One region of the Paenisporosarcina sp. genome, then DNA from elsewhere that is predicted to be linked to it. Evidence: predicted binding sites of a transcription regulator. Region 1 holds the regulator's gene; the other holds the start of a gene.
The links. Region 1 encodes CtsR, which represses protease genes until heat stress. Its sites were predicted from a motif close to ATGGTCAATAAAGGTCAAACA; they were not measured.
Positions count from the first base shown of each region.

Region 2: clpP (ATP-dependent Clp endopeptidase proteolytic subunit ClpP) is a predicted target of CtsR. The motif match lies at 7,150-7,170, and genes of this name have one in related genera.

Region 1 is NZ_JBYNRN010000007.1:83,015-94,671, reverse strand. It holds gene clpC (ATP-dependent protease ATP-binding subunit ClpC) at 42-2,480, opposite strand; gene mcsB (protein-arginine kinase McsB) at 2,470-3,573, opposite strand; gene AC3EA5_RS02280 (UvrB/UvrC motif-containing protein) at 3,563-4,108, opposite strand; gene AC3EA5_RS02275 (CtsR family transcriptional regulator) at 4,120-4,590, opposite strand; gene AC3EA5_RS02270 (nuclease-related domain-containing protein) at 4,838-5,521, opposite strand; gene AC3EA5_RS02265 (hypothetical protein) at 5,487-5,777, opposite strand; gene AC3EA5_RS02260 (YjiH family protein) at 5,900-7,225, opposite strand; gene AC3EA5_RS02255 (agmatinase family protein) at 7,227-8,186, opposite strand; gene hutI (imidazolonepropionase) at 8,187-9,440, opposite strand; gene hutU (urocanate hydratase) at 9,440-11,110, opposite strand; gene AC3EA5_RS02240 (hypothetical protein) at 11,635-11,657, shown strand, end outside.
Region 2 is NZ_JBYNRN010000021.1:96,734-108,390, forward strand. It holds gene tpiA (triose-phosphate isomerase) at 1-436, opposite strand, end outside; gene AC3EA5_RS08160 (phosphoglycerate kinase) at 449-1,618, opposite strand; gene gap (type I glyceraldehyde-3-phosphate dehydrogenase) at 1,817-2,824, opposite strand; gene AC3EA5_RS08170 (sugar-binding transcriptional regulator) at 2,837-3,874, opposite strand; gene AC3EA5_RS08175 (glutaredoxin family protein) at 4,437-4,670, opposite strand; gene AC3EA5_RS08180 (TPM domain-containing protein) at 4,699-5,484, opposite strand; gene AC3EA5_RS08185 (LemA family protein) at 5,481-6,059, opposite strand; gene clpP (ATP-dependent Clp endopeptidase proteolytic subunit ClpP) at 6,470-7,063, opposite strand; tRNA gene AC3EA5_RS08195 (tRNA-Arg) at 7,233-7,304, shown strand; gene AC3EA5_RS08200 (HPr family phosphocarrier protein) at 7,392-7,649, opposite strand; gene whiA (DNA-binding protein WhiA) at 7,728-8,681, opposite strand; gene AC3EA5_RS08210 (gluconeogenesis factor YvcK family protein) at 8,710-9,699, opposite strand; gene rapZ (RNase adapter RapZ) at 9,704-10,588, opposite strand; gene AC3EA5_RS08220 (NUDIX hydrolase) at 10,588-11,064, opposite strand.

The DNA.
Region 1 (11,657 bases):
AAAGAGCATTCCGAACAGCTTGCCGGAATGCTCCTATTGATTTACTTCGTTACAGATGCTTTCGTACGAACGACGAATTCATCATTTTCAACATCAAAGACAACGTTTTGTCCTGTTAAAACTGTACCTTTTAACAGCTCTTCAGACAAGCGATCTTCGACATGTTTTTGAAGTGCACGACGTAGAGGACGAGCTCCGTATTCTGGATCGTAGCCTTCTTTGGTGATTTTTTCTTGTGCTGCTTCTGTTAACTCAAGCTCAATTTCTTGCTCTTGCAAGCGTTTTGTTAGTGTAGCCGTCATCAAAGTAACGATTTCTTTTAAGTGTTCTTTTTCTAGTGAATGGAACACGATCATTTCATCTACACGGTTTAAGAACTCAGGACGGAAGGCTTTTTTCAACTCTTCAAGCATTTTGCCTTTCATGTCTTTGTACTGTTGTTCGCCATCTTGCAGGTTGAATCCAACATATTTGTTTTTCTTTAAATTTTCAGCACCTACGTTAGATGTCATGATCACTACCGTGTTTCGGAAGTCGACTGTGCGACCTTTCGAATCTGTTAGGCGACCATCTTCTAATACTTGCAGCAAAATATTGAATACATCTGGATGTGCTTTTTCAATCTCATCTAATAAAATAACCGAGTAAGGTTTGCGACGAACTTTTTCAGTTAACTGCCCACCATCTTCAAATCCAACGTACCCTGGAGGTGAACCAACCAGACGTGAAGTCGAGTGTTTTTCCATGTACTCAGACATATCTACGCGAATCATGGCATCTTCATCACCAAACATACTCTCTGCTAATGCACGAGCAAGTTCCGTTTTACCAACACCAGTTGGCCCTAGGAAAATGAATGAACCAATCGGACGTTTTGGATCTTTCAATCCAGCACGCGCACGGCGAACCGCTCTCGAAATAGCTGTCACCGCTTCAGATTGACCAATGACGCGTTCGTGAAGCGTTTCTTCTAATTTTAACAGTTTGTCAGACTCTGTTTGTGCAAGTTTAGAGACAGGAATCCCAGTCCACATAGAAACAACAGCTGCAATATCTTCTACAGTTACTTCAGATTCTGCTTTTCCTTGCTCTTCTTTCCACGATTTCTTCGTGCTTTCAAGCTCTTCTTTTAGCTTTTGCTCTGTATCACGGAATGACGCAGCTTTTTCAAACTCTTGGCTTTGAACGGCAGCATTTTTCTCTGAACGAATCGCTTCAAGACGACCTTCCAGCTCTTTTAAATTTGGTGGCGTTGTATATGAACGTAAACGAACTTTTGAGCCCGCTTCGTCAATTAAATCAATTGCTTTGTCTGGTAAGAAACGATCTGAAATGTATCGATCAGACATTTTCGCTGCCGCTTCGATTGCTGCATCTGTGATTTTCACACGGTGATGTGCTTCGTAACGATCGCGAAGTCCTTTAATAATTTGAATCGACTCATCAACAGATGGCTCATCAACTTGAATCGGTTGGAAACGACGCTCTAATGCTGCGTCTTTTTCGATGTATTTACGGTATTCATCAAGCGTTGTTGCACCAATACATTGAAGTTCGCCACGAGCTAGAGAAGGTTTTAAAATGTTTGATGCATCAATAGCACCTTCTGCTCCACCCGCTCCGATTAATGTATGAAGCTCATCGATGAATAAAATAACATTCCCTGCTTGACGAATTTCGTCCATCACTTTTTTCAAGCGATCTTCAAATTCACCACGGTATTTCGTGCCTGCTACAACTGTTCCCATATCAAGTGTCATCACGCGTTTTTCGCGCAAAATTTCCGGCACTTCATTTTGAACAATTTGTTGAGCTAGACCTTCAGCAATCGCTGTTTTACCAACACCCGGTTCCCCGATTAGGACCGGATTGTTTTTCGTACGACGTGATAATACTTCAATGACACGTGTAATTTCTTTGCTACGACCAATGACTGGGTCTAGGCTACCTTCACGTGCAATTTGTGTTAAGTCACGAGCCAAACTATCAAGTGTTGGCGTATTTGCTGCAGGATTAGAACCCCCGCTCGATTGTGCGTGATCATTACTTCCTAGCAATTGCAATACTTGTTGGCGTGCTTTATTCAAACTAACGCCTGCATTGTTTAGAACTCGAGCCGCTACTCCTTCACCTTCACGAATTAATGCTAAAAGTAAATGCTCAGTTCCAATATAGGAGTGGCCTAATTTGCGTGATTCGTCTACAGATAACTCAATCACTTTTTTCGCTCGTGGCGTGTAATGAACGATTGGTCCAACATCACCAGTACCTACTCCAACTAATTCTTCAATTCCTTGCTCAATTACTTGAGGACTCACCTCGATCGCTTCCATTGCTTTAGCTGCAATTCCGCCACCTTCACGAATTAATCCTAATAATATATGTTCAGTTCCAATGGACTCGTGTTTCATACGAATGGCTTCTTCTTGAGCCAGTTGGAGAACTTTTTGTGCGCGTTGTGTAAATCGATTAAACATCATGGGATTCCTCTCCTTCTTGTTCTTCGTTGTTGCTACCTACTTGCAAACGTTCCCTAAACAGCTTTGCACGAAACACATCGCGCTCTTCTGCTTGTAGGGTAATGCCTGCGTATTGTTGTAAAAATCCAGGTTGCATGAAAATCATGCATTCATTCAAAATCGAAACATCGACGCCGTCTATTAACCCTAGATCGATTCCTAATCGAACGTCAGATAAGCAGCGACCCGCTTCTTCAGTAGTAATTGATCGAGCAAAGGTGAGTACGCCGAGTGATCGGTATAATTTGTCTTCCAGCGCATTTGGTCTAGCTCGCATTAACACTTCACGTGCTTCACGTTCTTTTTGAATAATTTGTTCGGTCACACTTTGCAAATCGACCAAAATATCTTCTTCTGATTTACCGAGCGTTGTTTGATTGGAGACTTGATATACATTTCCAAGTGCCTCACTGCCTTCCCCGTAAATCCCCCGAACGACCATTCCTAAACGCGTAATGGCGGTTACGATTCGATTCATTTGCTTCGTCATCGTTAAAGCTGGTAAATGCATCATGACGGAAGCACGCAGTCCGGTTCCAGTATTGGTTGGACAGCTTGTTAAGTAGCCAAATTGTTCATCAAATGCGTAAGGTAATTCTTTTTCAAGCAACTCATCAATTGCATCAGCGTTTTCATACGCTTCGTTTAACTGCAATCCAGGAAATAAACACTGAATGCGTATATGATCTTCTTCATTAATCATGACACTAAATGCTTCATCGTCTGATAATAAAACGGATCCCGCAACTTCCGAATGGGCAAGTTTCGGGCTAATTAAATGCTTTTCTACTAATACTTGTCGATTAAGATCAGACAGCTCTTTTATATTTATATACGAAAAGTTCGAGTCAAGTTCCGCTCCTGCATCAAGTAATACGGATGAGACAGCTTGATCAACTTGCAGTGCTTCATTTTCAGAAAATGAAAGTGGGAATCTGTAGCCCGTTAAATTACGTGCTAAGCGCACCCTTGTGCTCATGACGATGTCTGAGTGACCACCTTGCCCGGCCATCCAACTGGATACCGAGTTTTCAAGAAAACGTTCAATTGACATTGCGTTGATCACCTCCCGATTGAAGCTGTTCTTCTAGCGAACGTGCTTCATCTCGCAAACGAGCGGCTTCTTCGAAATTCTCTTCTTCAATCGCCGATTTCATATGAAGACGAATTGTTTCAATTTGTTTTTTGATTTGAAGCGTTTGGCCAAATGCACCAGGTGATTTCCCGACGTGTTTCACATTACCGTTGTGCAATCGTTTAAAGACATCTGGTAATTGTTCATGAAAGCTTTCGTAACAGGTGGCACAACCGAATTTGCCTTGATTTAAAAACTGACGGAAGGTCCATCCACAAGATGTACAAGCTTGTACTTTCGGTTTTGGCTGCTGTTGAACCTGTGCATTTTCTTGAACACCAAACCAATTGGATAATAATTGGTGAAGCGAAAGTGGATCCTGTTGGAAATCCATTTGAAACGGGTGAAGACTTTGCGCACATACTTCACAAAGATTTCGCTGCACCTGTTCCCCGTTTTGAACTTGTTTAACCGTTACTTTTACTGGTCGTTGATTGCAATTTTCACAAATCATTTCAAGTCGCCTCACTTTGCCTGTTCATACTTGAGTGTCAAAAGCATCGCGTGTAAGATACGCGACCTAATGTCATCACGCATTGGCAATGGTAAATTCAATGTAGTTCGGTCTAGCGCCGCCAACATCATCTTGGCTTCTCGCTTCGTGACAACATCTTCATCAATCAACCGAAACACAATATCCTCCGTCATTGTCTGGGATGCCCCATGCTGCAAACTTTTCATAATACCTTCTATTAAAGCCACTTTCGTATGAGCGCGAACTCGTACGATGCGAATATAGCCACCTCCACCACGCTTACTTTCCACTAAATACCCGCGGTCCGCTGTAAAACGCGTGTTGATGACATAATTTATTTGCGAAGGTACACATTGAAATTGTTCCGCAATTTCACTACGCTTAATCTCAACATGCCCTTTATCATTTAATTCGATAACTTTCTTCAAATACCCTTCAATAATATCCGATATATTGCGCATGCAATCACCCCCTAACACCTGACTTTGACTATCTTTGACTTTATTATATAAGAGGGGGTGGGGAGTGTGCAATTTTTATGCATTTGGTGGGTGGATGTGGTGTGCCTGCGTTGATTTACTCGTCACTTTTTGTGTTTTACTCGTCAACTTTCTCATTTTACTCGTCACTTTTGTAACTTTACTCGTCAACTTTCACTATTTACTCGTCAAAGTAGTCTCATAACCCTAGTTAACTTGTGTTAAAACCTCATAAATCACGAGGAATGACATACGTTCGATTTTTAAAAGTCCCATCTATGAACAAATTAGACTTCTGAAGCATTCGAGAAGCAGTAGATACTGACCTTATTCCAGAGAACTTCATCCACTCTTTTGTTGTCACTTTATGACTAAACAACGATCTGTATTCTTTCAGAGCCTGTCTATGTTCTTCTGCATTTTTATAATGGCATTGGCTGCAACGCCAAAATTTATTCCGATAGATCAATACTTTATTTATACACTGTGGGCACAAAACACCTTGCAAAATTTCAGTGTTAACTTTAGATAATATGTGGGATGGTTTATAGGGATTTAATTCAAATTCGTGTTGAGTGAAAAGGAGTTGAATTTTGCGGGGTTCAAATTTGGGGTATAGATGATCCGCATACATTAGATGTAGGCTTTCTAATGTTTGGTGTAATCCAGATACATGAATAGCAGACTTTTTTGAGAATGGTTTCTCTAAAACGGATGATGGATTTGAAAATACAATCAAACCATGGACTGGCATAGGGATATTATGAAAGGACAAGAATTTTTGAACAAAACGTTCACTTCTCAACAGTTGATCTTCCGGATTACGCATCCCTTCGACCGGACCATTATCCCGTTGGCGGGTAATTTGATGAAGTTGATTATCCAACTTTATTATGCCTGGGAGGTTCTTCACTTCGATAATTAATAAAAATTTTTCGTGAATAATGAATGTATCTATTCCCAACTATTAAACCTTTCATTAAAATATAGGATTTAAAAAAGTCACTCTCCTCTATTTCTCTATCTACTCTTAGTTCACCTGCGTAACCTCCACCTTCTTTTCTCAATGCTTCTTGCAGCGCATTCTTAATTGTGCTCACATTCCCTAGTCGCCTTTCCAACGCTTCATAAAACAAATATTTCTCCGATTTTCTTCTTATAAGATTCAATATTCCCTCCAATTAATACGACTTAATTTGAATATAATTAAATTCCCTCGATAAATCAAGAATAATCAGATTTTATTCCATATGAAAAGCGCCACCCCTAAATGAGCGGGTGGCACACTATCTTATAAAAGCAGATATGCAATTGGGGTAACGATGATCAGCGTTAGAATCACGCGTTGAACCCATATAACGAGTAACTTCGGAATTGAGATTGGGATTTCAGTAGACACGATACATGGTACGACTGCTGAGAAGAAAATGATTGAGGATACAGATACCACCCCAATAACGAATTTCACAATAATCCCTGATTCTACAACTAGTAAAGCTGGTAAGAACATTTCAGCGATACCTAGTGCGCTTGCTTTAGCAACAAGCATTGGTTCAGGGAGCTGCAATACATACGTAAATGGATAGAAGATGTAACCTAACCAATCAAATACCGGTGTGAATTCAGCGAGTACTAATCCTAATAATCCGATTGATAAAATTGACGGTAAAATGGCCATCGCCATTAATAAGCCATCTCGGAAATTATCCCAGATGTTTTTCCCTAAACTCGGCGTTTGCCTAACTGTTTCTTGCGCTTCATTCCAAGCTGCTGAAAGGCGACTGCCTTCAGGATTTGCTTCAGGTTGAGGCACGCTACCTTCATAATAATCATCTTTGATGCGATTTAATGGCCAAATACGCGTTGTGATCGCGGTTACGATGAATGTTACCACTAGCGTGATCCAGAAGTACATATTCCACATATCCATTAAACCAAGCGTCTTAGCAACGATTACCATAAATGTAGCGGATACAGTTGAAAAACCAGTGGCAATAATGGCTGCTTCACGAGCAGAGTATTTCCCCTCTTTGTACACGCGATTCGTAATCAGTAATCCCAATGAATACGAACCTACGAATGAGGCTACCGCATCAATTGCCGAACGACCAGGCGTTTTCCAAAGTGGACGCATAATTGGTTGCATCAATACGCCAATAAATTCAAGTAACCCATACCCTACGAGTAAAGCCAAGAACACGGCCCCAATCGGTACTAATAAACCGACAGATATCACTAATTTATCGAATAAAAACGGTCCCATACTCGGTTCAAATAACCATGCAGGTCCGAATCCAAAAACAATCATAATCCCAACAATAAGTCCGATTACTTTAAAGAAAGAAAACGCGATATCAACATTTGATTTCTTCCAAGTTCCTGATACAAACGGATACACCGCTCCTGCTAAAATCAACAATAGTGCGTAATAAGGTAACACCCCTGTTACGTTCGTTTGAATCCACGTGACAATATGGTCGAGCATAATGGAATTCTTTTCGCCGATTGTGACAGGTACGAAAAACATAAATGCACCGATAAAACTGTAGACGAAAAACTTCCACATAGGAGCTCTAGACTCCGCCTTTATACTTGAACTTTCCCCCACTTGTTGCATATTATTTCCCCCTTTGTGAAATAACTCTCCCCGTAACAAACTCCAACCACGCGTAAACGCCGGTTTTCATGGTTGCACTCGTCGCCACATCGCGTGATGGGTCGAGGCAAACGAAGTCGATGTGACGGACAGATTCATGCTGGCCAATCAACAACAAACTCGCGAATAATTCTTCCGCACTCATGCCGCCTGGTGTTGACGCTGGAACGCCCGGTGCAACTGCGATATCGAGCACGTCCATATCAATCGTGACATAGACGCGGTCAACTTTTTTGGCTAATAAAGCCAGTTCATTCATGACGCATTGAGCCACCCCTAGCTCACGCGCTTTACGCAATGTCACCATACGAATGCCATGTTCTTTTGCATAAGCTACGAGTGGTGCCGCATTAAAGTAGCCGTGCAATCCGATGTTGACGACATCTTCACCACGCACGATGCCACCATCAATTAATTGACGAATCGGCGTTCCGTTTGCTGGCCCTAATTCGGCAGGATCTCGGACGTCTAAATGCGTATCTAACTGTAGAATGCCGATTCGTTCAGCAGGGAAGGCTTTATTGACCCCGCGAACTGCACATGCTGTGACACTGTGATCTCCACCAATGAGGCATGTCGTAGCATCTGTGTACTTGGCGACTAACTCACGCGTCGTGTCTTCAATACGTTGGTGCGACAGCAAAATGTCCGTCGTGTGCATTGCGATATCTCCTGCGTCTGCTACTGAATAAGACGATAAATCGACGTCTTCATCTAGATTGTAGGTCGCAAATCCTTTCCAGAGCTTGCGGAATTCTAATGGATATAACGAAGCGCCGGATACGCTGATGGATGACCTTGATATTGGTGCTCCGTATAACACCATATTCGGTGACTCGTCCGACAATGGCTTTACCCATTGATGAACAAAGTCGCCTTCACTATCGCGCCAAGACCATTCGGGTTGTTGTAAATGTTTCATTTAACCCACCACCTGAACGCCTTTTTTCCATACTGATTGAACGTGATTTACGCCAAATAAGTATTGAAGCTCTTGGTAATTTGAAATATGCCACATGACGATATCCGCTTGTTTGCCGACTTCGATTGAGCCTACTTTTTCTTCCATACCAATGGCACATGCACCGTTCATTGTTGCTGCCACGAGTGCCTCTGCTGGAGTTAGACGCATGGAAATACATGCTAAATTCATAACCAGTGGCATCGATGTTGTTGGAGATGATCCAGGATTACAATCGGTCGAAATCGCCACTGCAACTCCGGCATCAATCATCGCACGACCTTGAGCCGCTTCTTCACCCAAGTACAAAGCAGTCGCTGGTAACAAACACGCGATAACGCCCGCTTCCGCCATTAAACGAATTCCTTCGTCTGACGCTTTCAGCAAATGCTCTGCCGAAATCGCGCCGACTTTCGCAGCAAGTTCTGCACCCCCGTAGGATTCGATTTCATCGGCATGTATTTTAGGAACTAACCCAAGTTCTTTTCCTGCCAATAAAATACGTTCCGACTGCTCAGGCGTAAACACGCCCACTTCGCAAAAGACATCATTGAATACAGCCAGTTCCTCATCCGCTACTTTCGGAAGCATGTCATTCACCAGTACATCAATATATTCATCTTCCCGACCTTTATATTCGCGCGGGACTGCATGCCCGCCCATAAATGTTGGAATTAAATCAATCGGATGCGTTTCATTTAATCGCTTCATGACACGAAGTTGTTTAATCTCCGTTTCTAAATCCAAGCCATAACCACTTTTTCCTTCTACAGTGGTTACACCGTGTGCTAAAAATGAGTCAAGACGTCGTGTCGTTTGTTCGATCAATTCATCTTCCGTCGCTTCGCGAGTCATACGAGTGGTAGCGTGAATACCACCACCCGCATTCATAATATCCATATACGTTGCGCCTTCTAATCGCATTTCAAATTCGCGTTCACGGCTTCCGCCATACGCAACATGTGTATGCGGGTCAACTAAACCTGGCGTTACTAATCGGCCAGTAGCATCAACAATTTCCGCTTCACTCGCACGGTCTCCATATATACGCTCCAGTTCAGCAGTTGCACCGACGGCCATAATCTTACCGTTCTCTATCCACAAACTGCCGTTTTCAATTACCCCTAAATCGGACATCGCTTCGCGTGTGCGGGGTTTATTGGCACCAGAAATCGTTGCAAGTTGGGCTGCGTTCTTAATCCAAATAGGTTTCATTATTTCTCACCCTTTAACATTGGGATATTAACCCCTTTTTCACGTGCTGTGTCGATGGCTAAATCGTACCCGGCATCTACGTGGCGGACAATTCCCATTCCTGGATCCGTCGTCAAAACGCGCTCTAAACGAGCTTCTGCTTCTTTCGTTCCATCAGCTAAAATAACCATACCTGCGTGAATGGAATAGCCCATTCCAACGCCGCCGCCGTGATGAACTGACACCCATGTTGCACCACCTACAGCATTCACCATCGCATTCAAAATCGGCCAGTCAGCAACCGCGTCCGATCCATCTTTCATCGCTTCTGTTTCACGGTTTGGAGATGCTACGGAACCTGAATCTAAGTGATCACGGCCGATAACGATCGGCGCACTTAATTCCCCACTTGCAACCATATCGTTAATAATTTTCCCAAAACGAGCACGCTCGCCGTATCCTAACCAACAAATTCGAGAAGGGAGTCCTTGGAATTGAATTTTCTCTTGCGCCATTTTAATCCAGTTACATAAATGGGTATTGTAGCTAAATTCACGTAAAATCACTTCGTCCGTTTTACGAATATCTTCAGGGTCACCAGATAGCGCTACCCAGCGGAAAGGTCCTTTCCCTTCGCAGAATTGTGGACGGATGTATGCCGGAACAAACCCAGGGAAATCGAATGAGCGTTCAACGCCTTCATCTTTTGCCACTTGGCGAATGTTGTTTCCGTAGTCAAACGTAATCGCACCTTTAACCATCATCTCAACCATTGCTGACACGTGAGTTGCCATAGAAGCTTTCGAAAGCTTTACATATTCCGCTGGGTTTTCCGAACGAAGTTTTGCCGCCTCCTCTAGTGAGTAACCAGCTGGCACATAGCCATTCAATGGATCATGTGCGGACGTCTGATCAGTTAACACATCCGGGATAAATCCGCGTGCAATCATTGCTGGTAAAATTTCTGCCGCATTTCCAAGCAAACCAATCGATAGCGCTTTTCCTTCCGCTTTCGCTTCTTCAGCTAAACGAATCGCTTCATCAAGTGAATCTGTTTTCACATCCGTATAACGAGTTTCAATACGTCGATCGATTCTCGTTTCATCTACTTCAATTCCGATACATACGCCGCCAGCCATTGTAACTGCTAGTGGTTGAGCACCACCCATTCCACCAAGTCCAGCTGTTAATGTGATTGTTCCTTTTAATGATTCGCCGAAATGTTGCTTCGCAAGTTCTGCAAACGTTTCATACGTCCCTTGAACAATCCCTTGAGAACCGATGTAAATCCAGCTTCCTGCCGTCATTTGGCCATACATCATTAAGCCCTTCTTATCTAACTCGTGGAAAGTTTCCCAGTTTGCATAAGCAGGCACAAGGTTTGAATTAGCAATTAACACACGCGGTGCGTCTGTATGTGTTTTAAAAATTGCCACTGGTTTTCCAGATTGCACAAGCAACGTCTCGTCGTTTTCTAATTCTTTCAGTGAACGCACGATCGCGTCGTAGCTCTCCCAGTTACGTGCCGCTTTTCCGATTCCGCCATATACCACTAAGTCATCTGGATGCTCTGCCACATCTGGATGTAAATTATTACTTAACATGCGCAATGCCGCTTCTTGTTGCCACCCTTTTGTATTTAGTTCCGTACCTTTATATTGGACTACTCGTTCTGATGCTTTAATTTTCATAATGGTCCGCCTCCTCTTATCATACTTCTATTTTATATTGAAAGTTCTGATAATTGTTTATAATTTAATGCTGATTTTATGTTTTAGTGTGTAAAATACGAGAAATTTAAAGAATTTTATGTTTTATTTCAATAAAATCTATGGAATTGATACTTTATTTACAAATAAAATAAGGTTCTTTATAAGTCATTATTACAACTATAGATTTTCGTTTCAGACGGACGCGTTCCGCGGGCATGGCCTCAGTCTCCTCATCACTTCGTTCTTCCGGGGCCTTCAGCTCATGCTATTCCCGCAGGAGTCGCCGTCTTCCACTTCAATCCGTCTCAAAATAAAAAATTCTAAAACTTTAAACAAAAAATTAGATTGTAAATGCCGCTTTATCTAACCTTAAATCCGTTCGAGCTTACTGACCAACCTCTGCATTTCTATTAAATTAATGAAATGTTGCTTATAAAAACAACTTTCGTTGCGTACACTTCTAGAATAAGGAAGTTGATATTGCGTGAGGGAAGGAGATTATTATGATAGCTTTCATTAAAACCAA
Region 2 (11,657 bases), on a different contig from region 1:
GGCCCTCTACTTTGGCAGTCGTTTGGCTAGCTTCACGCTCTTCTAAAGTTTCGCCTACACAAACAATTGGAGATAATGAATGAGCGAACGCCGCATGTGCTTTTTTATTAACAGCTTCATCGGTTTCATTAAAATATTGACGTCGCTCAGAGTGACCTAAAATAACATACGTTATGTCTAAATCAGCTAATTGAACTGGACTGACTTCTCCGGTAAATGCACCTTCAACTTCATAGTGCATATTTTGTGCACCAAGAGAAATAGCTGAATCAGCTACAATATGGGTTAATGGCTCTAAGAATAAAGAAGGTGCGCATATAACAGAATCTATTTTCCCAGCATCTGGCGCTAGTCCTCTTACTTCTTCAGCAAATTGCTTCGCTTCAGATAGTGTTTTGTACATTTTCCAGTTACCAGCAATAATCGGTTTTCTCATACGAATTCCTCCTTATTTTTGATCGTTTAAAGCTTCTACTCCAGGCAAGTCTTTGCCCTCCATAAATTCTAACGAGGCACCGCCACCGGTAGAGATGTGGTCCATTTGATCCGCAACTTCAAACTTTTCAACAGCTGCAGCAGAATCTCCACCACCAATTACTGTATAGGCTTGAGAAGAAGCCATCGCTTGTGCAACGCCTTTCGTTCCCGCTTCAAATGGTGTCAATTCAAACACGCCCATAGGTCCATTCCAAATAATTAGTTTCGAATTTTGAATCACGTCCGCATATTGAGCTGACGTTTTCGGTCCGATATCTAACCCCATCCAGTCAGACGGGATATCTGTAATATCCACTACTTTCGTTTCAGCATCCTTTGAAAACTCGCTCGCAACGACTACATCTATCGGTAAATATAGTTTTACGCCTTTTTCTTTTGCCTTTTCAATAAATGATTTAGCTAACTCAATCTTATCTTCCTCAAGTAAAGATTTCCCGATTTCATATCCTTGCGCTTTCGAGAATGTATAAGATAAGCCACCACCAATTAACAGGTTGTCCACTTTATCTAATAGGTGATTAATGACACCAATTTTATCTTTAACTTTAGAACCACCAATAATGGCAGTGAAAGGACGTTCAGGTTGAGATAATGCTTTACCTAGTACATCTAGTTCCTTTTCCATCAATAAACCAGAAACTGCTGGTAAATGCTTTGCAATTCCTTCAGTAGATGCATGAGCACGATGTGCAGCACCAAATGCATCATTTACATAAACATCTGCTAGCTTCGCAAATTTCTCAGCTAATTCAGGATCGTTCTTTTCTTCGCCTTTATGGAAACGTACATTTTCAAGGAGAACAACCTCTCCATTTTTCATCTCAGCAATAGCTGTTTCCACGCTTTCGCCAATTGATTCATCTAATTTCAAAACAGGTTTATGTAATAAAATACTTAAATGCTTTCCAACAGCATTCAATCGGAATTCTTCTGTAACCTCACCTTTTGGTCGTCCCATATGGCTAGCCAAAATGACTTTTGCATCTTTGTCGATTAAATGTTGAATAGTTGGTAATGCTGCACGGATACGTGTATCGTCCGTAATTTCACCATTTTCCATCGGTACATTAAAATCTACTCGGCAAAAAACTCGTTTTCCACCTAGTTCTACATGTTGCATTGTCTGTTTTTGTTTCAAGAAGAATCTCCTCCACATCCGTAATGGTGCAAGCTAATGTTTCTTTTTATACTGAGCGTGAAAGCTTTACTTTCCTATCAGTATAAAAAGAAGGAACGGAGGGTACCTCCGTTCCTTTTACCCTCTTCTATTATAGAGGTTAAAAGCGAGTTTCGCTACTTTCCTCTATGACTTAAAGTCTTATAATCCTTTGCTGTACATGTGTAGAGCAAGGTCGATACAACGTGATGAATAGCCGGTTTCATTGTCATACCATGAAAGAACTTTCACCATGTTTTTCTCAAGAACCATTGTTGATAATCCGTCAACAGTTGATGAAGCTGAATTACCATTGTAATCACGTGATACTAAAGGCAATTCATTGTATTCTAAATAACCATTCAGTTCATTTTCAGATGCAGATTTTAAAGCTGCATTTACTTCTTCAGTCGTTACATCTTTTTCAAGTTCTACAACTAAATCTACTAATGAAACGTTTGGTGTTGGTACGCGAACAGCCATACCATCTAATTTACCTTTCAACTCAGGAAGCACTAATGATACTGCTGCTGCAGCACCTGTTGACGTTGGAATCATTGATTCTGCAGCCGCACGTGCACGACGGTAATCTTCATGTGGTAAATCTAGAATTCGTTGGTCATTTGTATATGAATGAATCGTTGTCATCATTCCACGTTTAATACCAAATTGTTCATGAAGAACTTTAGCTACTGGAGCTAAGCTATTTGTTGTACATGATGCGTTCGAAACAACGTGATCTGTGTCAGCATTGTATGTTTCATGGTTAACACCCATTACGAAAGTTGACATGCCGCTCTTACCAGGAGAAGATACGATAACTTTTTTAGCTCCTGCTTCAAGATGTTTACCTGCAGATTCAACGTCACGGAAAATACCAGTACTTTCAATCACGATATCGATTTCTAAGTCTTTCCAAGGTAATACTGAAGGATCTTTTTCTGCATAAACGCGAACCTTTTTACCATTGACTACTAAGAATTCACCTTCAGAAGAAACGTCAGCATCAAAAATGCCATGTACTGAATCGTATTTCAATAGATGTGCAAGCATCGCAGCATCTGTTAAATCGTTAATTGCTACTACTTCCACTTCACCTTGTTGTAAAGCTTCTCTGAATACTACTCGTCCAATACGTCCAAATCCATTAATCGCTAATTTTAAAGTCATCTAATTTTCCTCCTAATTTATATCGCGGTTTTGTTTTACTAATTCTTTTGCAGCACCTTCATCTGTAATTAATACAGTCTGTGGAGGTGCATGCTTTAAATAAGATCCTATGGCGGTTGCTTTTGATGACCCACCTGCCACAGCCAATAAATGTTGCACACTTTCTAATTGCTTCAATTGAATACCCACAGTCCGAATACGATGGACTGCTTTTCCATCTTTATTGAAATAATAACCAAAGGCTTCACCAACAGCTCCTGCTTGTTCAATGGTTTGAATTTCTTCTGGCGTTGAATTGCGTCGCCTCGCCATTTCCATTGCATCACCAATTCCATGAATCACAACAGAAGTTTGGTCGTAAAGCTCAAGCATTTCTTTAATGACCGGTTCTTTCATCATCATATTGTAGGCTTCTTCACTTAAATGATCTGGCAAATAAAGAGTTCTTGATAAACCATTGGTAGCTGTTGCAAAGGAAGCGGCAATTGTATTCGCTTGGAGTTGAACCTCTTCTCCAATACCACCTCGTGCAGCAACATACGTTAACGTCTTTTGCTTCACAAATTGTGTCAGGTATTCCGCAATTGAAGCGATTGTACCTCCACCTGTAACCGCAACGATTTGTTTTGGTTGCGTCAAGCAATTGAGTTGCTTAGCAGCCACTTGACCAAGTAATGATTTTGCTAAATTATTTTCTTCACTATCGCCCGGCACAATGATGACACGAGAAAGGTTGTAAGTTTGTTGCAGCTGTTGCTCAAGCTGAATGAGCCCTGACCATTCATGAATGACATCTTTTAAGGTGTCTAAAACATCTTTACCCTCTTGTGTGATTTCCATGCCTGCTGATCGAATTGTGATTAAACCTTGTTGATTTAATAAATCAGTTTCTTTTCTTGTTTCTCGTTCTGTTAAATGAACCAGTTCACTTAACGAACGCCTGCCGATTTCTCCTGCTAACAAAATCGCCATCAACACTTTGTATCTTTTCTGTATTAATAAAGGCATTTCTGGAACTATTTTTAATTGTGCTTGGAGTAAGTTATTCATAAGATTCTCCTCAATCCCCCTTTTAGTTGGACAATATTTGTCCCACCACTTTAAAATGCGTCCCGCTTAATGATTTTAGTTTACGCTTAATTAATTTAAAATGCAAACAAAAAAGCGCTAATTAATTACTTAGCACTTGAAATAATAAACAAATGAATCTGTTGATTTACATTTAGGCGGACGCGTTCCGGGGGCACGGCTTTAGCCGCTTCCTTCGCTGTGCTCAGTCCAGGGTCTAAAGTTCGTGCTTATCCCCTCGGAGTCGCCGCCTCCATTTCAATCAACGGAAATAGCAGTCATAATAATTTTGTTTTACGTGTAAGGACTTACAAATTTAATTTTATTACTCCACTTACAACTAAAGAAATTTCTAGTTATGTTAAAAGGTCTTTAAAGTCTGTTCTATTTGACTGGGTAATTAAAAGAACCTATCTTAACGCTATCTTAGTAGAAAAGTGGTCGTCTATTTCGTCCGCGGAAAGCGAATGAATTAGGCGACCACTTTTAAAATTTGGTGATATCTTTTTTACGAGTGTTTATTTCCTACGGTCCAATGCGCTAATTATTTACTTAGCGCTTCTAGCAATGTAGGATAATCAATTCTTCCTTCTTGTATTACTTGACCATCTTTTTCAATGACAGGAATACGAATCAGGTATTTTTCATGAATTTGATCATTTTGTTCGATATTAATTTCTTCAATTTCAAAGTCCACATCTTCAGCAACAAGCTGTAGCATCAGCTTCGCTTCGTCGCACAGTGGACAATTGGGACGTGTGTAAAATTGTATTTGCATCTTCATACTCCTTCATTGATTGTTGCCTTTAAAAGCTTCGACCAGCTCCACCACCGCCAGAAGAACCTCCTCCACCAGATCGGAAACCTCCGCCTCCACCGCTACCAAATCCTCCACCAAATGAACCAGGTCCTATCATTGGAATTCCACCACGTCGTCCTCTTGAGCCAGGACCCATTCCTCCACCACCACGGTTTGAAAATATGGTGAATAAAATGACGATAATAATAATCATGACAATGGTAGACATAGATACGCCCCCACCTTCGTTACTATTTTCGGGTTGAACAGGGTTTACCGATTCGCCATCCCAATTATATTCCTTTGCAATTTCTTCATAAAAAACTTTCATCGTATTAAATATTGCTTCATCTGGTGCATCCTGTTGCATATACGGCACTGTAAATTCATCTAAAATTCTGCCTACCTTGCCATCAGGTAAAGCTCCTTCTAAACCATAACCTACTTCCGCCCATAGTTCACGTTCTTCCATGGCAATCACAAGCATGACGCCATTGTTTTCTTCAGAACTACCTAACTCATACTCTCTGAATGCACGATTTGAAAAACCCTCAATATCCTCGCCTTCAAGGGAATCAATTGTTAATACGGCAATTTGAGCACCCGTCCCATCTTCTAACTGAGAAGCAATTCGATTCAATTCAGCTTTTTGATCACTACTTAATAATCCTGCGAAATCTTGAACGTAAATATCACCAGTTGGTTTAGGAACAGTTGCCGCTTGAATCATTGGCGAAAGCGACATGAAAAAAAGAAGCGCAATTCCTATGAAAAGCGCGCCTTTTTTCATCATTCCCCGTCCCCTCCAAAGTCTACAACAGGTGCATCTTGTGCAGCTGCATCTGCTTTAAAGTATTCTTTTTCATCAAATCCAAAAATGCCCGCCAACATGGCACCAGGGAATCGTTTCACTTTTTTATTGAACGAAGCAACTTCTGTATTATAATCTTGTCGAGCTACAACTAGTCGATTTTCCGTACCAGCAAGTTCATCCATTAATTGTCGGAAATTAGCATCTGATTTTAAAACAGGATAATTTTCGACAACCACCAATAAACGGCTTAAAGCCCCCGATAATTCATCATTTGCTTCAGCTTGATCTTGCGGTGAATTTGCACCTGCTAATTTTGCCCGTGCTTCAGTTACACTTGCAATAACATCACGTTCTTGTTTTGCAAACGCTTCAACTGTCTTCACTAAGTTAGGAATTAAATCTAAACGTCTCTGTAATTGATTATCTACTTGAGCGTAAGCTGCATCAACATTTTCTTCACCTTCAACAAATCCGTTATAACTAGGAATTAACATAAGTGCTAAAACAACAATAATACCTACGATCACAAGTATCGGAATTAATCCTTTTTTCATATCCTTCACCTCTTCAATAGTATAGTCAATGTCTACCTTATTTAATAAAGTTTAAAACCTGCATCATTTAATATGAAAAGGATTTTTTGAATCTAGTGAGAATTTATATAATGGAATAAATAGGCGTGTCCAATAAGTATTAACATAATTCCAGAAATAAAAGATGGGGTTTATTGTATTTATTTTTAAAAGTACATTTTAAAAAACCTCGTTCTTAATTAGGTAATGAATTGGAGTGGAAGACGGCGACTCCAGCGGGAATAGCATGAACTGAAGGCCCCGGAGGAGCGAAGTGACGAGGAGACTGAAGTCATGCCCGCGGAACGCGTCCGTCTGAAACGGAAATTGCAAAATAGGAAAAGGGACCATCTATAAGTCAATAAATGACTTTTAGACAGCCCCTTTGGAAATTATTTTTTCAAATCACTACGTGTAATAATATGGTCTACTAAACCATATTCTTTCGCACGTTCAGCCGTCATAAAGTTATCACGGTCTGTATCTTTCGCGATTACTTCAATTGGTTGACCTGTACGTTCTGATAAAATACCATTTAACTTTTCACGAAGGAACAAAATGCGTTTAGCAGCAATTTCAATTTCAGTTGCTTGCCCTTGTGCTCCACCAAGTGGTTGGTGAATCATTACTTCTGCATTTGGTAATGTATATCGCTTACCTTTTGTTCCAGCTGCAAGTAAGAATGCACCCATTGATGCAGCCATACCAATACAAACGGTTTGTACGTCTGGTTTGATAAATTGCATAACGTCGTAAATTGCCATACCTGCTGTGATACTACCACCAGGGCTATTGATGTAAATGGAAATGTCTTTTTCTGGATCTTCTGCTTCCAAGAATAATAATTGAGCTACGATGGCATTAGATACATTGTCATCTATTCCACTTCCAAGCATAATGACACGGTCTTTTAATAGACGTGAATAAATGTCATAAGCACGCTCTCCACGACTAGTTTGTTCAATAACTGTAGGAATTAAGTTCATTGAAATTGCCTCCTTCAAACGTAAATTCTTTTTCTAATATCCTGAGATGACGATTGCCTCTCAGCTATATCCTTATCATATACAATATGGTCAAGGATGGTCAAATATAACGTTCTCAAATGTCTAGTTGAATTGTTGATAGCTAATTTGTATAATAGAAAAGTCGCTTGCCCTCGTGGTGCAATGGATAGCACGTAAGCCTCCGAAGCTTAAAATGTGAGTTCGATCCTCGCCGAGGGCGTTGTCAGAAGAAAAATTCAGCTTTCACCTTAAATGGTGAAAGCTGTTTTTTCTATCTTAACCTATGCAAATGTATTCCTCAGTGTGTTCAATCTTCTTTTTGAATCATCGCAATTAATCCAGATACAGCTTGTTCCTCATCAGAACCATCCGCACTAATGACAACTTGGGAGCCTTTGCTTATCGCTAAGCTCATAATCCCCATAATACTTTTAGCATTTACTTTTTTATCATCTTTTTGTAAATAAACATCCGCTTGATAGCGGTTTGCTTCTTGAACAAAAAGAGCAGCTTGCCTTGCTTGTAGTCCTGATTTTAAAGTTACCTCAACTTGTCGATCCAACATTCTCTAAATTCCCCCCTTAGCAAAAATCCGTACGTATATTGTTACTATGTTAGCTGATGTATGTGTTTCAGACAACTATCATTTCACTTTATCTAAACTTGTCCCACTTCTAAGTGCATCTGCAATCTCATCAAGCTTTCGCAATCTATGATTTATTCCCGACTTACTAACGGTGCCTGTGGAAACCATCTCGCCTAATTCTTTCAACGTCACATCTTGATATTCAACTCGTAAACGAGCGATTTCACGTAATTTCTCCGGTAATTGATCAATTCCCATGACATTATCAATAAATCGTATATTGTCTACTTGTCGAATAGCAGCACTAATGGTTTTATTCAAATTAGCCGTTTCACAATTAACAAGTCGGTTAACACTATTTCTCATATCCCGTAAGATACGGACATCTTCAAATTTCAATAAAGCCATATGTGCACCCGTTATACTTAAAAAGTCAGAAATTTTTTCTGCTTCTTTTAAATACGTGACAAACCCTTTTTTGCGTTCAATCGTTTTGGCATTTAGTCCAAATCCATTCATTAGAGCAACTAATGCTTCGCTGTGATCTTTATAAGAAGAGTAAATTTCTAAGTGATAAGCTGATGTTTCGGGATTATTAACAGATCCTCCAGCTAAAAACGCACCTCTTAAATAAGCACGTTTACAACATTTCTTTTTCACTAACTCTTTTGAAATCGTATGATTGAACTGAAAGTCATCAGAAATAATTTTCAAATCTTCCAGCAAAGCCTTCGCACCGTCACGAACACGGCAAATGTACACGTTATTCTTTTTTAAGCGCATTTTTTTACGAACCAGCAATTCCACCTGATATGGATACAATTCTTTCATCAGTGTATAGAGTCTTCGCGCGATCGCTGCGTTTTCAGTTTGCACATCTAGACTTAAAGCTCTATTGGCAAAGGAAAGGGAACCGTTCATACGTATTAGTGCAGATAACTCCGCCTTTGAACAACAAGGGGTAGATGCTGCTTGAGTTAATTCTTTTTTTGTTTCTGACGCAAATGACATGGGAACTCCCCCTTTCGGAAGGAAGATGTTAGGTTTGCTGATTTCGCATACTTTCATTTTCTTCCGCATATTGTACGAGCCATTCTGCTACTTTCGTTGCTTCATGACGAATCGCACCTTCTCTAATTGTTGCTATATCTTTTTTAACTACGTTTATACCCATTTGTGTTAAACGAGTTTCGTCATAACTTACGGGTTTTGATTGTTCTTGTTCATATACACGTTGCACAGACTGTGGAACTTCATCCGTATTCAATAAGATCGTATCAATAAATGGCGCTCCCATATGATACATTAATGCACGGACATGGTCGGCTGCAGAGTAATTATGTGTTTCTCCAGCTTGTGTCATTAAATTGCAAATGTATACATTCGGTACTTTGGAAGCTAAGATCGCTTCGCGAATTCCTTCAACCATTAGGTTTGGCAAAATACTCGTATAAAGACTTCCAGGTCCAAAAATTAGTAAATCCGCCCTTTCAATCGCTCGGATTGTATCAGGAAGCGGTTTCACATCATTTGGAGATAAAAACACGCGATGAATGCGTTGATTATATGTGGGGATTTTAGATTCTCCCGTAACAATTGTCCCGTCCTCTAATTCCGCATGTAAGGTGATTCGCTGGTTTGCGGCTGGAAGAACAGTTCCATTCACATTTAATACTCGACTCATTTCTCGAATCGCATGTGAGAAATCACCTGTAATATCCGTTAAAGCCGTTAACATTAAATTTCCAAGCGAATGTCCACCTAAATCATTTGAAGAACTAAAACGGTACTGGAACATTTCTTCTACTAAAGGTTCTACATCAGAAAGTGCAGCCATTACTTTACGTATATCTCCAGGTGGAGGAATGTCATAATCATCACGTAGCCTGCCTGAACTACCTCCGTCATCTGCGACAGTTACGATGGCAGTTAAGTCTACGGGGAATTTTTTCAATCCTCGTAATAACGTGGAAAGACCCGTCCCACCACCGATAATCACAATCCGTTTCCGGCGTTTGGAACGTGCCATTCCATCAACCCTTTCTATGCTTAATATCCCGATGAGTAATAACAGTTTGGTAGTCTTTTTGGAAAAGACCCGCAAAATGTTCTGCTAAAGTGACTGAACGATGTTGTCCCCCGGTGCATCCAAAAGCGATCACCAGTTGTCTCTTACCTTCACGTTTGTATTGAGGAATCATGAATAAAAACAAGTCCGCTAATTTTTCAATTAACAACTGCGTATCAGGCCATTTTAAAACATATCCAGACACATCCGCATCCAATCCAGTTTTAGGACGGAGCTCTTCTATATAATAAGGATTTGGTAAAAAACGAACATCAAATACTAAATCCGCATCAATTGGCATTCCATGTTTAAATCCAAATGACATCACATTTACAGTAAATGTAGAGTTGTCTTTTGATGAGAATTCTTCTTGAATTTTTTCTCTTAATTCTTTCGGTTTTAAATCAGAAGTATTGTATATAAATTGCGCACGGCCTTTTAATTCAGACAGTAGCAACCGCTCTTTCGCTATTCCTTCAAGAGGCAATCCAGCCGGAGCTAAAGGGTGAGAACGTCTTGTTTCTTTATATCGACGTACCAACGTCTCGTTATTTGCTTCTAAAAATAAAATTTTAGGAGTAACTAGGTCCGTTTTCCCCATATCATCTAGTGCACCTATTAATGAATCAAATAAATCGCCACCACGCATATCCATTACTGCGGCAATTCGGTTCATATCTTTTCCAGAGTCCTTCATCAACTTTAAAAAAGTTGTTAGAAGAGCTGGAGGCAAATTATCGATACAAAAAAAGCCTAAATCTTCGAAACTTTGAATGGCAACTGTTTTTCCTGCTCCAGACATGCCAGTGATGATAACCAATTCCGAATCTTGAGTTTGGCTCTTTTCCATTATTGATACTCCCCTTCACTTGATGCCTGAATGTTTTCATCTAACAATTCAAATTCTGGCGTATAGACAAATGTACCATATTGAATTCCTTGTTGCGTTACAGCAAATTGGAGATTTGTTCGATCGCCTTCTGCCATTGGCAGATGAGCTAAACTCTCGACTGGATGCCACTCAAGTATGCCTTCCTTAGTGGTTTCATAAGGAGTGCCTTCTAAACCATGAGAAACAAATGTAAACAACATCCACTCATCGATTACTTCATCTTGTTCTTGGATAATCATTGTATAGATTCCTTTTAAATGAGGCTGATGAGGTTGAGCATTGGTTTCTTCCTCGAATTCTCGAATTGCTGCCAAGTAAATGGATTCACCTTGTTCCATTTTGCCACCCGGCGCTACATACCAATCTCTACGAGGCTTTTTTAATAATAAAACTTGATTATCTTTTAGGACGATTAAATTCGCTATTCGTTGCACATTTTACACTCCAAATCCAACTAGACTCACTCATTCTATTATACAACTTTAATTGGACTTATATCAAAAAATCAATTTTACAATATGTAAAGTCCTTGGATAAGGATTTCCTACAAATATGAAGCTAAGTTAAATAGTACGGATTAAGTAAAAAAGATGACGTTACGGGGAAAGACCTAAAGATATATCTACGCGAATAATGGTCTAAGTTTTGAATTCTATTGTTTACGCTTCGCTTCTGTTCGGAAACGGACATATCATTACTGAGTTGACTTGGATTTATTACCAAGAATGATTCATCGGTCACTCTGAGAAGTTTATCGCACCGTCTGGAAGGTTTATCGGTCTATCTAAAGATTTATCACACAAAGGTGATGGTTTATCTCAAAAACACATCTCACCGGCAAGTTTACTTGTAGAAACAGCCAGTCCAAAACCTACTCGAAAGATGACGTCTTTAACAGGCAAAAAAGAGGCTGCTTCTTCGATTTTCATCGAGAAACAGCCTGTCAAAATGTTGCTATTAAAAAAGGGGGTCAATTTACTATCTTGACTATACACTTTTATTGTTGCAACGGTATTACAGAAGCATT